Regions from separate parts of the Dysgonomonas sp. GY617 genome, predicted to be linked through region 1. Evidence: riboswitches for the same ligand, from Rfam matches in the RefSeq annotation. Region 1 holds a riboswitch; the other holds the start of a gene.
What was found. Region 1 has a riboswitch for cobalamin ahead of IR022_RS03560 (TonB-dependent receptor). Riboswitches for the same ligand answer to the same signal wherever they lie in the genome.
Positions count from the first base shown of each region.

Region 2: linked by a shared signal. The riboswitch ahead of IR022_RS08090 (TonB-dependent receptor plug domain-containing protein) and the one ahead of IR022_RS03560 (TonB-dependent receptor) in region 1 are both predicted to bind cobalamin.

Region 1 is NZ_JADCLR010000001.1:843,446-851,884, reverse strand. Features, by position in the region: gene IR022_RS03570 (M24 family metallopeptidase) at 1-305, opposite strand, end outside; gene IR022_RS03565 (helix-turn-helix domain-containing protein) at 466-1,344, shown strand; cobalamin riboswitch at 1,519-1,718, shown strand; gene IR022_RS03560 (TonB-dependent receptor) at 1,847-4,126, shown strand; gene IR022_RS03555 (sirohydrochlorin cobaltochelatase) at 4,148-5,221, shown strand; gene nrdF (class 1b ribonucleoside-diphosphate reductase subunit beta) at 5,419-6,423, opposite strand; gene nrdE (class 1b ribonucleoside-diphosphate reductase subunit alpha) at 6,442-8,439, opposite strand, start outside.
Region 2 is NZ_JADCLR010000007.1:218,248-226,686, forward strand. Features, by position in the region: gene IR022_RS08070 (ABC transporter ATP-binding protein) at 1-280, opposite strand, end outside; gene IR022_RS08075 (iron ABC transporter permease) at 407-1,444, opposite strand; gene IR022_RS08080 (ABC transporter substrate-binding protein) at 1,613-2,743, opposite strand; gene IR022_RS08085 (YncE family protein) at 2,810-3,901, opposite strand; gene IR022_RS08090 (TonB-dependent receptor plug domain-containing protein) at 3,943-5,919, opposite strand; cobalamin riboswitch at 6,056-6,213, opposite strand; gene IR022_RS08095 (MBOAT family O-acyltransferase) at 6,248-7,552, opposite strand; gene IR022_RS08100 (LysM peptidoglycan-binding domain-containing protein) at 7,750-8,439, opposite strand, start outside.

The DNA.
Region 1 (8,439 bases):
ATTTGTTCGGGCTCAATCCATTGTTGATCTCCACGCATAGATGCCTGCATATGGTCGGCAACCATCATAGGAGCAAAAGTTATAACAACCGGCTTTGCCTCTTTGTGAAAAATCACTACAGAACCTAGTCTATCATTTGTAAAATAATGATCGATACAAAATGGTGCGGGTGCAGCAGATTCTCTATCTCCGTAAATAATAAGTGTATCTAGCTCATTATTTCTCATTATTGTGCGTGCTATCTCCCAACGACGATCGCGTTCTCTGAATGATAAAGGTGCTGGAATTGTCATTTTTGTTTTCATACTTCAATATTTTTAGTTTATACTCTTATTTGAAAAAGAACTACTGCAAAGTAATGGGTTATTGTCTCGGTGAATATTATCCGAAAAGAACAATAAATGTTCAATAGGTTTGTTTTATTGAAATATAAACATCTTCTTTACAGTAAATTTACATAGTCAAATGGAAGGTATAACTGAGATAGAAAACTATGACATATCTTATGTATCAAAAGAAATAGGTCTACTTGATATAGAGGGGATAGTTGTAAATAAGACAGATGATTCAGTAAGGAAGGGATTGACAAATTATCCACATTCTGTTAGTGGATTCATTTGTGCAATTTGTGTGGAAGGTAGTGCAGAATTGAAGATAAATTTCCAAAAAAGAGAACTAAAACCCGGTACTTTGATGGTGGTATTACCCCACTCCATGATGGAACCTATAACCGTTTCAGATGACTTGCATATAGATACTATCTTCTTCTCTTTAGACTTAGTCTCCAGAGATTCTTTATCCAATGACTTTGTTCTTTTTCAGGAAATACGTCAAATGCCATGTATAAAATTAAGTGATAGTCACTTTGATATATTTAGAAAACACCATAATAATATTTCGATGCATTATTACAGAGAACATAGTAAAAGCAAATTAGATATACTTAAATATCTATTACTTGCTCTTCTTACTGATATAAAAGATCTATACAATGACAATCCAGAGCAAAACAATAAACATACAAGAGGTAAAGAACTAACCCTTCAATTTTTTGATTTATTATATAAATATCACAAAGAACAAAGAAGCGTTTCTTTCTATGCAAGCGAAATGCATTTAACGACCAAATATCTCACAACCATGATACGTAAACATACAGGAAGATCTATTCTTAGCTGGATAAATGAAGCTATCATAGCACAAGCAAAATCAATATTAAAGACTTCAAATTTGTCAATCACGGAGATCACCGATGCATTGCACTTTACTGAGCCATCACTCTTTTGTCGGTTCTTCAAAAAACATACAAATATGACACCCTCCGAATACAGATATAAGTACTAAAACAGATAAGAAAAAGAGATAAATCGCATACCTTGATATTATTTTAAGCCTAATGTCATTTTCAGAGAATCTACTATCCCCTTAAATAAGATTACTATAATTAGTAACAATTAGAAATAATACGACCTACAAATTATCAAATAAATAATTATTATCTTATATAAATATATTTTATACCTTTGACGCTGATTTAGTAATTGAAGTATTTCTTATACTTTAATGAAAGGGAACCCGGTGAAAATCCGGGGCTGTACCTGCAGCTGTAATTCCTCATTATGTTGGTCAAAATTTCTATAACCACTGTATCGGATAGATATGGGAAGGTTTTTGACCAGAGGATAGCCAGAAGACCTGCTAGATCATAATAAACACCAAGCTTCCAGGAATAGAAAGCTGTGTATGATACTCGCAAAAAGGTATTTATCACTATTTTATTTAGCAGTAATAAGCTGCGTAAAGGAAACTCGATGTTTTATTTTATTTGACTAAAATAAAACAAAATATGAGCCATCGTACATTATTAACCCTAGTGACGCTCTTAATAAGTTGTCACTTGCTGTATGCACAAAAATTCTCGATCAAAGGGTCTATCACTGACTTTTCGAATAAGGAAGCACTCATTGGTGCAACCATCCATCTCCATAATACCAACATCAGTGTATCTACTGATAAAGACGGTAATTATGCAATCAACCATCTATCGCCCAATACTTACACTCTAATTGCATCTTACATTGGCTATAATCCTGCAGAAAGCACTATAACAATCAAAGATACTTCAGTTCTTGTCAATTTGACCTTGAAGAGCAAACCCACCTCAATGAATGAGATAGTAGTTACAGGAACAGGAACTGAGCACTATCTTAAGGATGCCCCTGTGCAGACTGAAGTGATTAAGGGTGCTGCATTAAAAGAGTATGCGGGTCGGGACATAGAAGATGTATTAGGTGGATTATCTTCTTCTCTCACTTTCAATCGGAACGACATGGGAAGTAACCTTCAATTAAACGGATTGAAAAACGATTACATCCTAATTCTTATCGACGGTAAACGGATAAATGGCGACGTTGGTGGTCAGAACGATTTAAGCCGAATCAATATGCATAATATTGATCGAATTGAAATTGTAAAAGGTGCAGTATCTTCTCTATATGGTTCGGATGCAATTGGAGGTGTTATCAATTTCATATCAAAGAAAAACAAAGATAAATTCAGTGCATCCAATACAACCCGAATTGGAGAATACGGGGATATAGACCAAGGAAACAGCTTTAGTTTCAACCATGGTAAATGGAATTCAACAAGCTCATTCATCTTTAATCATACAGACGGATGGAGAAATACTACCCAAGAATGGCATCGAAATACATTATACAATAACAGTGTTACCAAGACAGTAAACAGATCGACTAACTATACGCTGTCACAGAATTTATCTTATCAAGTAAATAAAAACTTAATCTTAACAGCAGATGCCTCATTTCATGAAAAATGGACTTATCGCCCGACAGGGATTCCATTATGGAGATTAAATGATTTTTATTATCGTAATCAGACCTACGCAACAGGAGCAAAATACAATCTTACAGGAAAGAATTTTCTTTCATTCGATTTATCTTATGATCGTTATGACTATTACTATGATTATACAAACCGTGAATATACCGACTATTTTGATGAAAACGGAAATAGGATCGTTTACTATCCCGATGACCGTATTCTTCAAACATCTCAACGCCGATGGTTAAGCAACTCAAAAGGTGTCTTTTATTTAGGTAAAAAGAATACGCTAAGTGCAGGTTTAGAGTATATGTGGGACGAGCTAGTGTCGCCTCGTAGATTGCAGGGAGATAGGTCTTCTACTTACGCTTTATCTCCTTACGTGCAAGATGAATGGAATATAACAGATCAGTTCAACATAACAGCAGGTTTAAGACTAGATTATAATAAAGATTTTGGACAGACCCTAACGCCCAAAATTTCGGCAATGTATAAATTAGGAGACTTCAATCTGCGTGCCACCTATTCCAATGGCTTTAAAGCTCCGACTATAAAAGAGTTATACTACCAATATTATGCTACAATTATGAGTAAGTATAAGGCTTATTATGGTAATAGGGATCTAAAACCTCAAAAATCGAATTACTATGCTACAAGCATTGAATACCACTTACCTAAATTTAAAGCAAGCATAACAGGCTTTCACAATAGTATTCGAGACATGATCTCCCTTCAAACAATTCCAACTTCAGTTGAAGATAAAATGCAGTTGGTAGAAGAAACCATGCAGTATGTTAATTTAGCGAAAGCACGTACCTATGGGGTTGATGTTACTTTTGATGCCGATTTACCAATGAACATAAAAATTGGTGGCGGATACAGTTATTTAGATGCAAAAGCTCAACGAACTGATGATGAAACATCTGACGATTATATGAAATATGTATATATGAATGCCACATCTCGTCATAATATCGCATTCCGCTCATCTTGGTCTCACTCGTGGCAGAAATACAAATTGGGAGTAAGTTTAAATGGGCGATATCAATCTAAACGGTATTACACTTCCGATGGAAATACGAAAGGTTTTCAATTGTGGCGTATAAATACTTCTCATTCTGTACTAAACAAGAAAAAATGGAATCTCGACATTAATCTGGGAGTAGATAATATCTTTAACTATGTAGACCGTACTCCTTTTGGTCATAACAGAGCAACAACCTCTCCGGGTAGAAACTATTATACTTCAGTTACTATAAAATTCCAAAATCAAAATAAATAATACTTATTAAATTATTCTATTATGAAAACAATTCTAAAAAACTTGTTTGCCTTGACTTTATTTCTGTCAATAGGCATATTCACTTCATGTTCTGATGATGATGACAACAAGAAAGATGACAGAAACCCAGTTCAAATCGCTAAAAATCACGACACAGCTTTATTACTCTGTTCATTCGGTAGTACATATGAACAACCACAAGCTACTTACGAAAAAATTATAGCCGATTATAAAGCTGCTTATCCTAACACGGATATTTATCTCTCGTTTACATCACGTACAATCGTATCGCGTGTTTATGCACAGTTGGGTAAAGCTTTTGCACAACCCGATCTTTGGTTAACAGCTATTGGTGCTGCAGGCTATAAAACAGTTTATGTACAATCGTTACACATTATACCAGGAGAAGAGTATCTAAGTTTGATGAATACTGACGTGAAGAAGAACTTTATGGTTCCATTTCCTGATATTAGAGTTGCTAAAAGTTCGTGTCTGCTTGAAGCCGATGAAGACGTAGAAGCTGTATCAAAAGTTCTTTATAACTATTACAAGCCTCGTTTAGATAAAGGAGAACTAGTTGCGCTTATGGGACATGGCAACCCCGATAAAGAATATAATCAGGCAAATGCAATGTATGATAAACTTGAAGTGGCATTGCAAAAATTAAGTGGCGAAAAAAACATATTTGTTGGAACAGTAGATTGGGGTGACAAAATGTTTTCTCACATAAGAGAAGAAGTAACAAGCTTTGCTCAAAGAAAAGGCAAGCAACCTAAAGATATTACAATTAGCCTTTCTCCACTTATGTCAATTGCTGGTGATCATGCCCAAAACGATCTGCTTGGAGATTTGGAAGATGGACAAACGGTTGATAAAGTAGACCCCAATGAAAATGATCATGAGGCTCAATATAGTTGGAAACTGAAACTCGAAAAGATGGGCTTTATTATTAGTACAAACGGAACTCTTACTGGGTCTAATAATTTTAATGTTATAGGTTTAGCAGATCATAAAGATATACGTACTATCTGGGTGAATCACATGAAAGAAGCAGTTAAAAACGCTGAATCTTGGAATGAGCATTTAGGATTGTAAAAGTAATCAAGAGATCTTTTTTACAGATGAAGCTATCTAAATTGGAGTAATGATATTTATCTTAATTTAGACCAAGGTCATCAATATAACTAATAATAAAGCAAGCCCTAAAAAAGAGGGAATACAATTGTATTCCCTCTTTTTTTAATCTAAAGCAAACATTTTTATTCATATAAATTCGAAAAAACCTTTTCCTTTTACACTATTATACTTAACTCTTCATCCATTGCAAAGTCGTCGTCATGTAAATGGACAACCTCCAGTGTTTTTTCGTAGTTAGTCGATTTCTTTGAGAAAAAATCATGCTGAGTCGTTTCAACATTCAATCCATTAAGAACAATCGGATTGACCTCTCCTACTTCGAAACGTGGTTCGAAGCCCAGATTCATCAAAGCCTTATTCCCATTATAACGGATATACTCCTTTACATCTCCTGTAAGCCCAACATCACCATATACATGGTCTGTATATTTCAATTCGTTTTCATATAACTTATCCATCAATTCAAACAAATTTTCTTTCACTTTAGCTTTTTGTTTCTCGCTAAAGGCAGCAAAAAACTCCTGAGCTAAAAGACCTACAAAAACACCGTGTATAGACTCATCTGCCACAATCTTTTTTATAATATCGCAGCTTGCAACCATCTGTCCCTGTCCGGCAAGCCAAAGAGGTAAAAAGAAGCCACTGTAAAAAAGAAAAGTTTCAAGCATTACAGACGAAGCCAGAGCCATATAAATATCTTCGGTTGAGACATTCGCCTTATCCAGTTTACGGTAATTTGAATCTATCGTTTTTGCTTTCAGCTGTAATTGCTCGTTACTAGAAGCCCATTCGAAGATAGCATCAATCTCGGCAGCGGTAGCTACTGTCGAAAAAATAGTTGAATACGATTTGGCATGTATTGCCTCCATCATACACATATATGACAGTACCGATTTATTCTGTAATCCCTCAATATGATCTATCACTTTCGGCATCCCTGTATGACTTTGTAACGTATCTAACAATGTCAGACCACCCAGTGCTTTTTTATATGCTTCCTGCATTTCGGCAGATAGAGACTTCCATGAATCGATATCTTTCGATGGAATATATTCGGTGTCAATCCAGAATTGTTTAAGATTTTGCTCCCAGAACATCTCCACATAATCATTATCGGGTGTATTCCAGTTTACGGCCCTAAATTTCTTTATTTCGCTCATCTCTTATTTCTTTTTTAATTATACAGAACATGACACACACTCGTCAATTGTAGCTTTCCGTGTACGTGTATAATACAATGATTTTAAACCTATCTTATGCGCATAAATATAATATTTAGCAATATCGCGGGTAGTATCACTACTCTTAGTATGAAGAATAGTAGATATACCTTGATCCACATGACGCTGGATTACAGCAATTAGCTTCATCACTTTCTTTTGATCCATCTCATATGCCGATTTGTAAAAGAAGAAATTATCATTTGTCAAATACGGCATAGGGTAAAAAGTTGTACTGTCGCCATATTCGCGAACTTCAATCGTATCTACAATTGGCATTACAGATGCTGTCGAAGTCATAATATACGACGTAGACTGATTAGGCGCTATTGCCAAACGATAGGCATGATATAGTCCATGTTGCATCACTTGCTCTTTCAAAATTTGCCAGTCTTGACTATTTGGGATATGTAGTCCCTCAAATAGACTTTTTATTTTATCTGTCTGTGGTAAATATTCCTTATTTACATATTTGTCAAAATAAGTACCCTTAGCGTATTCAGATTTGCCGAAGTCTTTAAATGTAATACCTCTATCTCGTGCTATTTCCATGGAACGCTCTAATGAATAGAAATTCATCATCATAAAGAAAACATTACAAAAGTCAAGAGCCTCAATACTTTCATATGCAATGAAGTTTTTCGCAAAAAAGCCATGTAAATTCATCGCCCCCAATCCCACACTATGCAACTCATCATTCGCTTTTTTGATAGAAGGAACTACGTCTATATTCGAAATATCGGAAACTACAGTTAAAGCATCTATAGCTGTAGATACCGCTTCTTTTATCCGGCTATTCTCCATAACTGTAACAATATTCAAAGAACCCAAATTACAGGATATACCTCTGCGAATAATATCTTCCTGGAAATAATCGTTTATTTCAGAAACTTCCGACAATTGCATAATCTCGGTACAAAGGTTACTAAACTTTACCTCGCCTATATCTTTGAGTGCATGCTCTCTGTTCGCATTGTCCTTGAAAAACAAATAAGGATACCCACTCTCTTTCTGAGTTTGTGCAATTTTAACCAATAACACACGGGCACTCAAACGTTTTTTTCTGACTTTGGGATTATCCACAAGCTGTTGATACATCAAGTTCATATCCATATCATCGAGATATTTCCCATAAGCTCTGAACACCGAATGTGCATAAAAGACATAGAATGGCTCATCTTTCTCCGCCAACTCCATAAACTTATCAGGTATAATAACACCTATGGAAAGAGATTTTATACGAACCTTCTCATCCACATTGATTTTCTTACAATCCAGAAACTCTTCTATATCTGAATGGAAAACATTTAAATATGCAGCTCCGGCTCCGGGACGTTGTCCCAATTGATTGGCATAGGAGAAAACATCTTCTAATAATTTCATAATAGGCAATACGCCGCTTGCGCGTCCCTCCACTCCTTTTATTGCTTCTGAGCGTCCCCGTAATTTAGAAAGATTCAAAGACACACCACCTCCAATAGAAGATAATTTCATCGAAGAGTTTATAGCGTAACCTATAGAATTGAGGCTATCGCCTATCTCGTCAAGAAAGCAAGAAACCAATTCGCCTGATCTTCTTTTTCCTCCATTCAAAAAAGTAGGTGTAGCTGGTTGATATTCCTGATTAACTAGCAATTCTGCATATTTTATTGCTTGGTTAACATCTCCTTGAGCTAAGTATAAGGCTATACAGGCAACACGGTCTTCGTATCTTTCCAAAAATTTCTCTCCACTATCATCTCTTAAAGCGTAATTCTGAAAAAACTTGAAAGCACTCATAAATGAAGGAAAGCGAAACTTCCGCTCATAAATAAGCGCATAGACCCGCATTATTTCTTCGAATGAGTATTGTTCATAGAGGTTTTCGTAGTAATTATTCTCTATCAGGTAATCTATCTTTTCTTTTAGGGTATAGAAAAAGACTGTATTTTTATTTACATAATCCAGAAAATAAGA
Region 2 (8,439 bases), on a different contig from region 1:
CCGTCAATACAAGCCCTAACAATGTAGATAACTGCTGTTCTGAATACTTTGAGATAGCTTTATTCTGTAAATTAACTTCACCTCTCAATGAGGGTTGAAGCCCCGTAAGCGTACGCAATAATGTTGACTTACCAGCTCCATTAGAACCCAATAAACAGGTTAACTCTCCTGCATAAAGATTGAATGACATATCTTCATACAATACAGACGTATTCCTGTTACGAGATTTAGGATACCCGATACTAAGATTTTGAGCTGATATAATAGGTTCTTTATTCACAGATATATTTACTTCAAATTATATTTTTTGCTTACTAGCTAGTAGCTATTTAAATAAATGAAAGTATCTAATTATAACAGACTATCACTGTTGGGCTTACTAAAGCAACAAAAAAAGTCTGAAACCTTAATTGAAATACTGAATTTTCTTTTGATTTACAATAACATATATAATTACAGGAGCTCCAAAAATAGGAGTAATTGCGTTCAATGGAATTAATCCTGCTGAACCTGGAATTACACTAATCAGATTACATAGCAAAGCCATAAATGTCCCTATAAGAATAGTCATGGGTAATAACGATTTATGATTGGATGTTCCCAGCATAAGCCGAGCGATATGAGGTACAGCCAGCCCTATAAAAGAGATAGGACCACAATAAGCAGTAGTTACAGCAGTCAATATACCAGCACATAGTAATAAGAGAAAGCGTACTTTCTTTATATTAACCCCCAAATTAGCAGCATATCTATCACCTAGCAACAAAGCATTTAGCGGCTTCACCAATACTACAGCTAATATTAATCCGATTGATACCGTTATACAATAAAAGGGAAGTTGTTCCATAGATACTCCTGAGAAATCCCCCATCCCCCAGATCATATATGAGAATACCTGCTCACTCGTACTCCAGTATTTTAGTAAAGAAATAACCGAAGATGTTAGGTAGCCAACCATGATACCAATGATTAACAACATTATATTATTCTTTACGATGGAAGCAAAACCAATAATAATAAGCAGGATAAGAGCTGCACCCACAAATGCACCTGCAACAACAGTCATCGATATAGAAAGATCAAAGCCTACATTATTACCTATTATACCTCCAAACAGAAGTATAACAATAGCAACACCAAGCCCTGCACCTGCACTGATACCCAGAATACCTGCATCGGCTAGAGGGTTACGAAATGCAGTTTGTAGCAATAAACCTGCAACAGCTATTCCTCCTCCCGTAAATAAAGCCGTTATAGCCTGAGGCAGCCGCACTTCGAGAATAATATGTTCCCAAGATTTTTTTACAGCTTCACCACCTGTCAAAATATCTACAATTGCCTGAAATGGAATCTTTACAGATCCTACAAACAGATTTGCAAAGAATAAAATGACAATTGCAACTATAAGTAGCAGTATATAACTTACGAGATGGTTATTTTTCAATTTCAACAGTTCTATTTATATCCAAAGGTAAATCAAAACCTTTTGCTTAAACAAATATAGTAATACTCTTTTAAAGTAAAGTCTCAGACCTATCTATTGTCTACCTTAGGAAAACACCCAATCGTTATGATTTCTCAAAGAAGACATCTAACACTTACTCTTACAAATTCACTCTTTCATCTTACTATAATAGCGAGGAGTGTAGTCCGGAAAAAGATCCGGATGGAAAATATACGCAAAGTCTTGCAAAATATAATCAGGATGTATTGGAAGATCCTCATAATAAGATTTTTCTGCCGCATTACACCCGTAAATATTACGATTTTTAAATGCTGAGAAGTACGAATATGGCTTGTATTCTTTTTCTAACGAAGTATACGTTAAATCAGTCGGATGATTATACTTTATCAGCCAAAATTGAGCATCTCCTGCTTTATCCAAAATCTCCTCGAAAGCTAAAGGCGTTGAAGCAACTTTATCGTTATCCGACCACACATAGTTAGCCCCTGCATCACTTAGCATTCTCGATATGAAACTACCTCCTCCTGATATATACCATACATTACCATACATTAAATCAATAAATACAGACGGCTTTTCTTTAACCGATACCATCTTTTCTTTAATTGTATTGTAATTATTCACCGTTATATTGAACAGAGAGTCAGCTTGCGATTCGTTATCAAAAAATAAAGAGTAGAATCTAATCCATTCAGCACGCCCCAATGGCAAAGGCTCCATATAATCGGGGGTTTCTATTACAGGTATACCTGCTTTATCAATACTCCCATAGGTACGCCCTTGTATTGGTGTAGCGAAAATAGCTTCGGGATCAACATCTACTATTTTCTCGATTATTGGATTTGCAGCCTGACCTAAATCGGCGATAGTTCCATTTTTTACACCTTCTTGAATATAGTCAATATCAATATAACTTGGCTCACAAACACCTTTTACGGTAGCTAGAACACCTAATTCGTTAAGTGTTGCACAATGAATTGTTGAATAAGCAACTATGCTTTTCAATGGAGTTCTTATAAGTGTACCTTTAGGTAAGTTAGCAGGCAAGCTTTTGGTTTTATCTACCAAAATATATCGTTGCAAAATTTTTGTAGAATCCCAAGGATCTACAACTGTTACCTCTTTATAATCAGCATATTTTTTCACAGTAAAACCTTTGGCATATTGTACTATATAAACTGTATCTATAACATTCCCCTCAACCTCAGCCGATTGTTTATTTCCTGAACAAGAAGTGATAAGAAATACCAGAAGTAAAAACAAATAATTTTTTCTCATTACCTTTAAAGTAAATTAAGGTCGTTATATATTCTATAACGACCTTTTGTATTTAACACAATACTCTTATTTAATAAAAAAGGCACCAGCAGGATTAAGACCACCTGTGTTGAAATGGCTAACTAATTTACCTGTGGTCGAAATTATGTACATTTCAGCATTAGTTCTATAATCAGAAGTTCCGATATAGATTTCTTTTGTTGCAGGATCAAAATCCAAAGTAGATGGACTCGCTGAGAATTTAACATCACTGTTTACAAAGCTTCCATCCACATATTTTTGATCATAAATATGATATACTTTATAATCTACTGTTGGAGCTCCGTATTGGGCATAAATAGTATATAATCTATCTCCAGTTGGGTTGATTTTCATCAACGTTGCGTTTCCTAACGAATCAACTGAATAATTAGGATTAATACGTTGAAGAGTATTAGGTACATCACCATAATTACCCATAGAGATAACATATACATTTCCTCTTCTGTCAATCTCAAGTGTAGTAGGGTTTAAAACAACCTCAATATCTTTAACCTTCGAAAAAGTAGCGATATCGATAACTGATACAGTTTTATCATAATTAGGATAGTTCATTCCTCCCGAATTTGCTACATAAATTTTATTATTGGCAATCTTTAGATTTTCCGGATTATTACCAACTTTAACCTGAGTTGCATCTACCAATAATGTTTTACGTTCAATACGAGCAACATAACCATCGAAATAAGTAACATATACATACTTGTTATCAGAAGCAAAATTTCTTGGTTTTTGAGCCTTACCATCTCTTTCTGAAACAATCTTTTTCACTAATTTACCTTGTATATTGGTCACATAAATAAGCCCCGAACCATACATTGCAATATAAATAGAATCTCCAGAAACAATAAGATCTTGTGCAGTATCGCCCAATTCAAGACCATTGTTTAATGACTGGAATACTGTTGGATTACATTTTTTTGTCTCTTTATCATAAAATGCTAGAGACGCATTATTAGAGCCTTGATTACCGCTATTCAAAATAAATGCACCCTGAGTAGAAGATAAAGGTGGAGTCCACACATCATAATCAACTTCATCATCACTAGAACAAGAAGCAAGAAACAATGTAGACAATGTTAGAAGCATGCTTCTAAACAAAAGATTTTTATAATTCATAATTATATATTTAGTTTAAAATGAGTACTCTCTAATAATTTTTATAATGTAAATGCCGCCAATATTCTAAAAGACCTACCCGGCATAGGATATCCCTGTATTATTTCATAATTTTTATTTGATAGATTCAATGCTTCAGCCTGTAACCTTAGCTTGGTCTGTTTTAATAAAAAAGTCTTATTTACTGATACCGAATGATCGCTATAAGCATCTATTCGCGTTGATTTTGTATGATCCAGTTTAGAATAGACTTTACCACTGGCAACAAAACTATAAGTAATATTTACCCAAGGATTTTCGAAACTTATCGACCCCGACCCACTATGCTCGGGTGTATAAGGAATTTGCTTTTTAGTATCATCATTTTCACTCGATTGATAACTATATGCACCAATAGCTATTAACTTTAATGAAGATGACAAGTCAATCTCCGATGTTGTAGAAACATCAACCCCATATATAGTTACATTATCGAGATTCGTCATTTTCAGAACCTGAGGAGCTGCCGCAAATATTACAATCTTATCTCTTACTTTATTTAAATAGGCATCAACCGAAATATTAAGCAAACTATACTTTTCGCTCACAGATCGATAGAATGTACTACCTATATTATATTGTTTTGAAATCTCAGGACGTAATGCTGTATTTCCCATACGGAAATAATACATTTCATTAAATGTTGGGGCACGGTATATATCCTTATAAGAAGCTCTGAATCTCAAACCTATGTCAAAAGGATTATACAATAGACTGAATGCCGGCGACAATCGCGTTTTATCTTTAGGGCGGTCTCCCTGCTTCACGTTCTCGCCAATGTATGTTCCTAATATACCGGCAGTAGCAGTCAATCGGTTGGTCTTAACCTGTGCATTCAAAGCCGTTAATGAAGTTCCTCGCGATGGATATTGTTGTTTTACAAAATTGGAGGTTAGTTTATTATAAGCATAGTCTTGCGCCAATGATACAGAAAAAATATCAGTAGGCTGATACAATGCCGATGCAGAACCATAGTATTCAACCTGAGTATATTTATCAATAATAAATCCGTTATCATATATAGCATCAACATCCAAATATTTACTATACAATCTGGAATACTTTCCTAATCCTTGTAGCGAAAATTTCGAGTTGATTTTTTTCTCGTAATTTACTTGTGTAAAGAAATCTTTATTCCACAGTCTTTCATTGGCTTCTATATTACCAGATATCACAGCTCCGGGAATTCCTCTTTCCGAATCAAGATAGAATGCTTTCAGTTGAAGCGTCCCACCACTTTTCAGATCACCGTATACATTTAATTCGCCTTGCCAGATATCAACATCTGAGTTATTCCGATTACGACGTTCTGTTTTTTCTCCAGTGTTAAACTTAAAAGGATAATTTCCATCAGCTCTTTGCCAACTTCCATTAAATGTAGTAGCCCATGCGGACGATATTTTGTAAGATTGAACGATTGCCGGACTAAACATACCCCATGATCCTCCATGAAGAAGAACCTGCCCTTTATACTTTTTATCCCCAAATTGAGGTTTTGCCGTTTTAATATTCAGAGTTCCCGCAGAAGCAAAAGCCTTTGCCGATTGAAATATATCGTCAGCCTGTCCAATATTGAGTGATATAAAAGATATATTTTCAAAAGAGAAACGCCCTATATCAGTTGCCCCTGATTGAGAATTGCTAAAAGCTATTCCGTCATATAATACAGCAGTATGCTGATCACCTAAACCCCTTACTGAAACAGTTTTCAAACCACCTATTCCACCATAATCCTTCACCATTACTCCCGCAAATCGTCTTACAGCATCAGAGATTGATTGCACACCAATACGCTCTAAATCGGCAAAAGTCATAACTTGAAGAGGCGAGGCAGCACGCGAAACCGAAGGTAATACCTGTGCAGTTACAGTTACCTCATTGATATGCTGAATTTTTATGGAATCTTTATTCTGAGCATCTACTTCGAAGAAGCAGAACTGAGAAATAAGAAATATAAGGAGAAAACAAGAATACTTCATATACTGAAAGCCTATAAATCAATAATAGATTTAGCTTTCGGACAAAATATTGTGAAGAAATTACATTGGAAATATTCTAAAGAAGAATGAATCGACAGTTTTTGATCTTCAGCTCTATTTCTCGAAAGCTGTTTAGTATCACTTTTTGTCGTCTTGCAGGTTTTCTGACTTACATTCTATTCATTTACAAATAGAATGCTTACAGTAGCGAGTCTGTCCAGGTCTTTCACCTGATTACCCTTTTTGCATCCTTCTTAAATATTTATTACAGGAGCAAAACAACGGTGCAAAGATATGTTATAAAACCTAATTCATCCAAACAAAATTGTTAAAATTGGAAGTAGATGAATGGTTGCGTTCCACTAGACGCAGTTGCATATACCAACCAGAATACGCCACCTACAATAATAGCACGTCCAATATACGGTAACTTAAGGAAGCCCATTTCAACCATATCACTCACACGCTTAGGTGTGAAATGTAAAATGAAACCTATAAATATAAGTATAAATACATTTCGGTATCCTTGGATTACCATGAGCCATGCCTCGGGATTATATTCGAGTCGGCTAATATTACTTATAACCGCTGTGGCAACTTCAAAATCGTTGGCTTTAAAGAATATCCAACAAAATGCTACAAAATGGAAAGTGATAATTCCGCAAATCAGATTAACAAATATATTCTTTTCGGGAAGTTTTACAAACTGCCTGAATAAACGCTCAACAGCAAGTGCTCCGCCATGTAATGCACCCCATGCAATATATTTCCATGCCGCACCATGCCAAAGACCTCCAATAAGCATCGTTAAAAATAGATTGAAATATGTGCGGAATCGTCCTTTTCTGTTTCCTCCTAATGGAATATACAAATAATCTCTCAACCAAGACGACAAAGAAATATGCCATCTACGCCAGAACTCAGTCACCGAAACCGATTTATAAGGTGTACGAAAGTTCTCAGGAAGTTTAAATCCCATTAATAATGCTATACCGATAGCCATATCAGAGTAACCCGAAAAATCACAATAGATCTGTAAAGCATAACCATAAGTAGCCATTAATGTTTCGAATGGTGTATAACTTAAAGGACTATCAAAAATACGGTCTACAAAATTCAGAGATATATAATCGGATATAACAGACTTTTTAATCAAACCCGTAATAATCAAAAATAAAGCTAGACCTGCTTCTTTCTTCGACAAATTTATCTCACGATACATCTGCGGAAGAAATTCCTTAGCTCTCACAATAGGTCCAGCAACCAATTGAGGAAAGAAAGAGAGATAAAAAGCAAAATCCAGAACATTCTTAGCCGGCTTAAGTTCCCTCCGATACAAATCAACAGAGTAGCTTATTGCCTGAAATGTAAAGAATGATATACCAACAGGTAGAATGATATGTTGAAGTTGAAAATTCTCGTGAAATAGGCTGTTTAAATTCCCAATAAAGAAATTCATGTATTTGAAATACGCCAACACTAACAGATTGAGAACTATTGTAACTGTAAGCACTGTTTTTCGGACTGACTTCTTTGTAGATAAGTCCATTACTTCAGACAGTATATAATTAATGAGAGCCGACAGTATCAATAATATGAAATACTCGCCTCCTGCCTTATAGTAGAAAAACATCGAAAAGAGTAAAACATATACTGTCCGAAAATGTGCGTATTTCCGAGTCAATATATATACTAAATAAAAAGCCAAAAAGAATCCAAGAAACAAACTCGAGCTAAATAAAAGCGGGTTGCTTGGGTCATACTCAAACCAAGATCGTATTTGATCTGTAGTTATAGAGAAATAAGATTCTAAGTTAGTTAACACAGTTTTCAATTAGTTCTACTTTTTACATAGTTATCATAAGCAGTCAAAAAGTCAGTAGTGAAAAGCACTCCCTGCTTTTCATATCCTTCTCTTGTATAGTGCACTTTATCTTTAGCCATCAATGGAGCAAAATCTTTATTAAGAGGAGCTTGTACGCCGCCCAACTTATTCAACAAATCCCATACTACACAGCCTTTCAATCCTTTCATAGCCTCTCCATATCCTTCTACAAAAGTATTAGGAGTTCTTCTTTTAAACAATGAAGGCGGAGGCGTCATTAATAAGATTATAGACTTTGGATTATTTTTCTTTATCTTATCTATAAACTCTTGCATTTGTGAAACATAATAGGGCGTTGTCCATTTATTAAAAGCCTCATTTGTTCCTAAAGAAATGACTATTAAATCTGCTCCTAAAGAAGGTAGTTGCTCAAAAAACAATGGATATTTATTGTAATCTGAAACCTTTGTTCCATTTACTCCTATGGTATGATATATAACACCTGGTCTCTCGTTTTCTACCACTATCCCACTTAAATTATATTCGGACTGCTTATTACATGGTAAAATAGTCACCTGATTAGATGACATAGGCAGAATAAATTCCGATTCGTAAGGTTTTTCTTTAGAAAGAATAATCTTTGGTTCATTCTCGCTTTTCTCCTCCTCTTTTACAACTTTGGGGATCATAGCCAC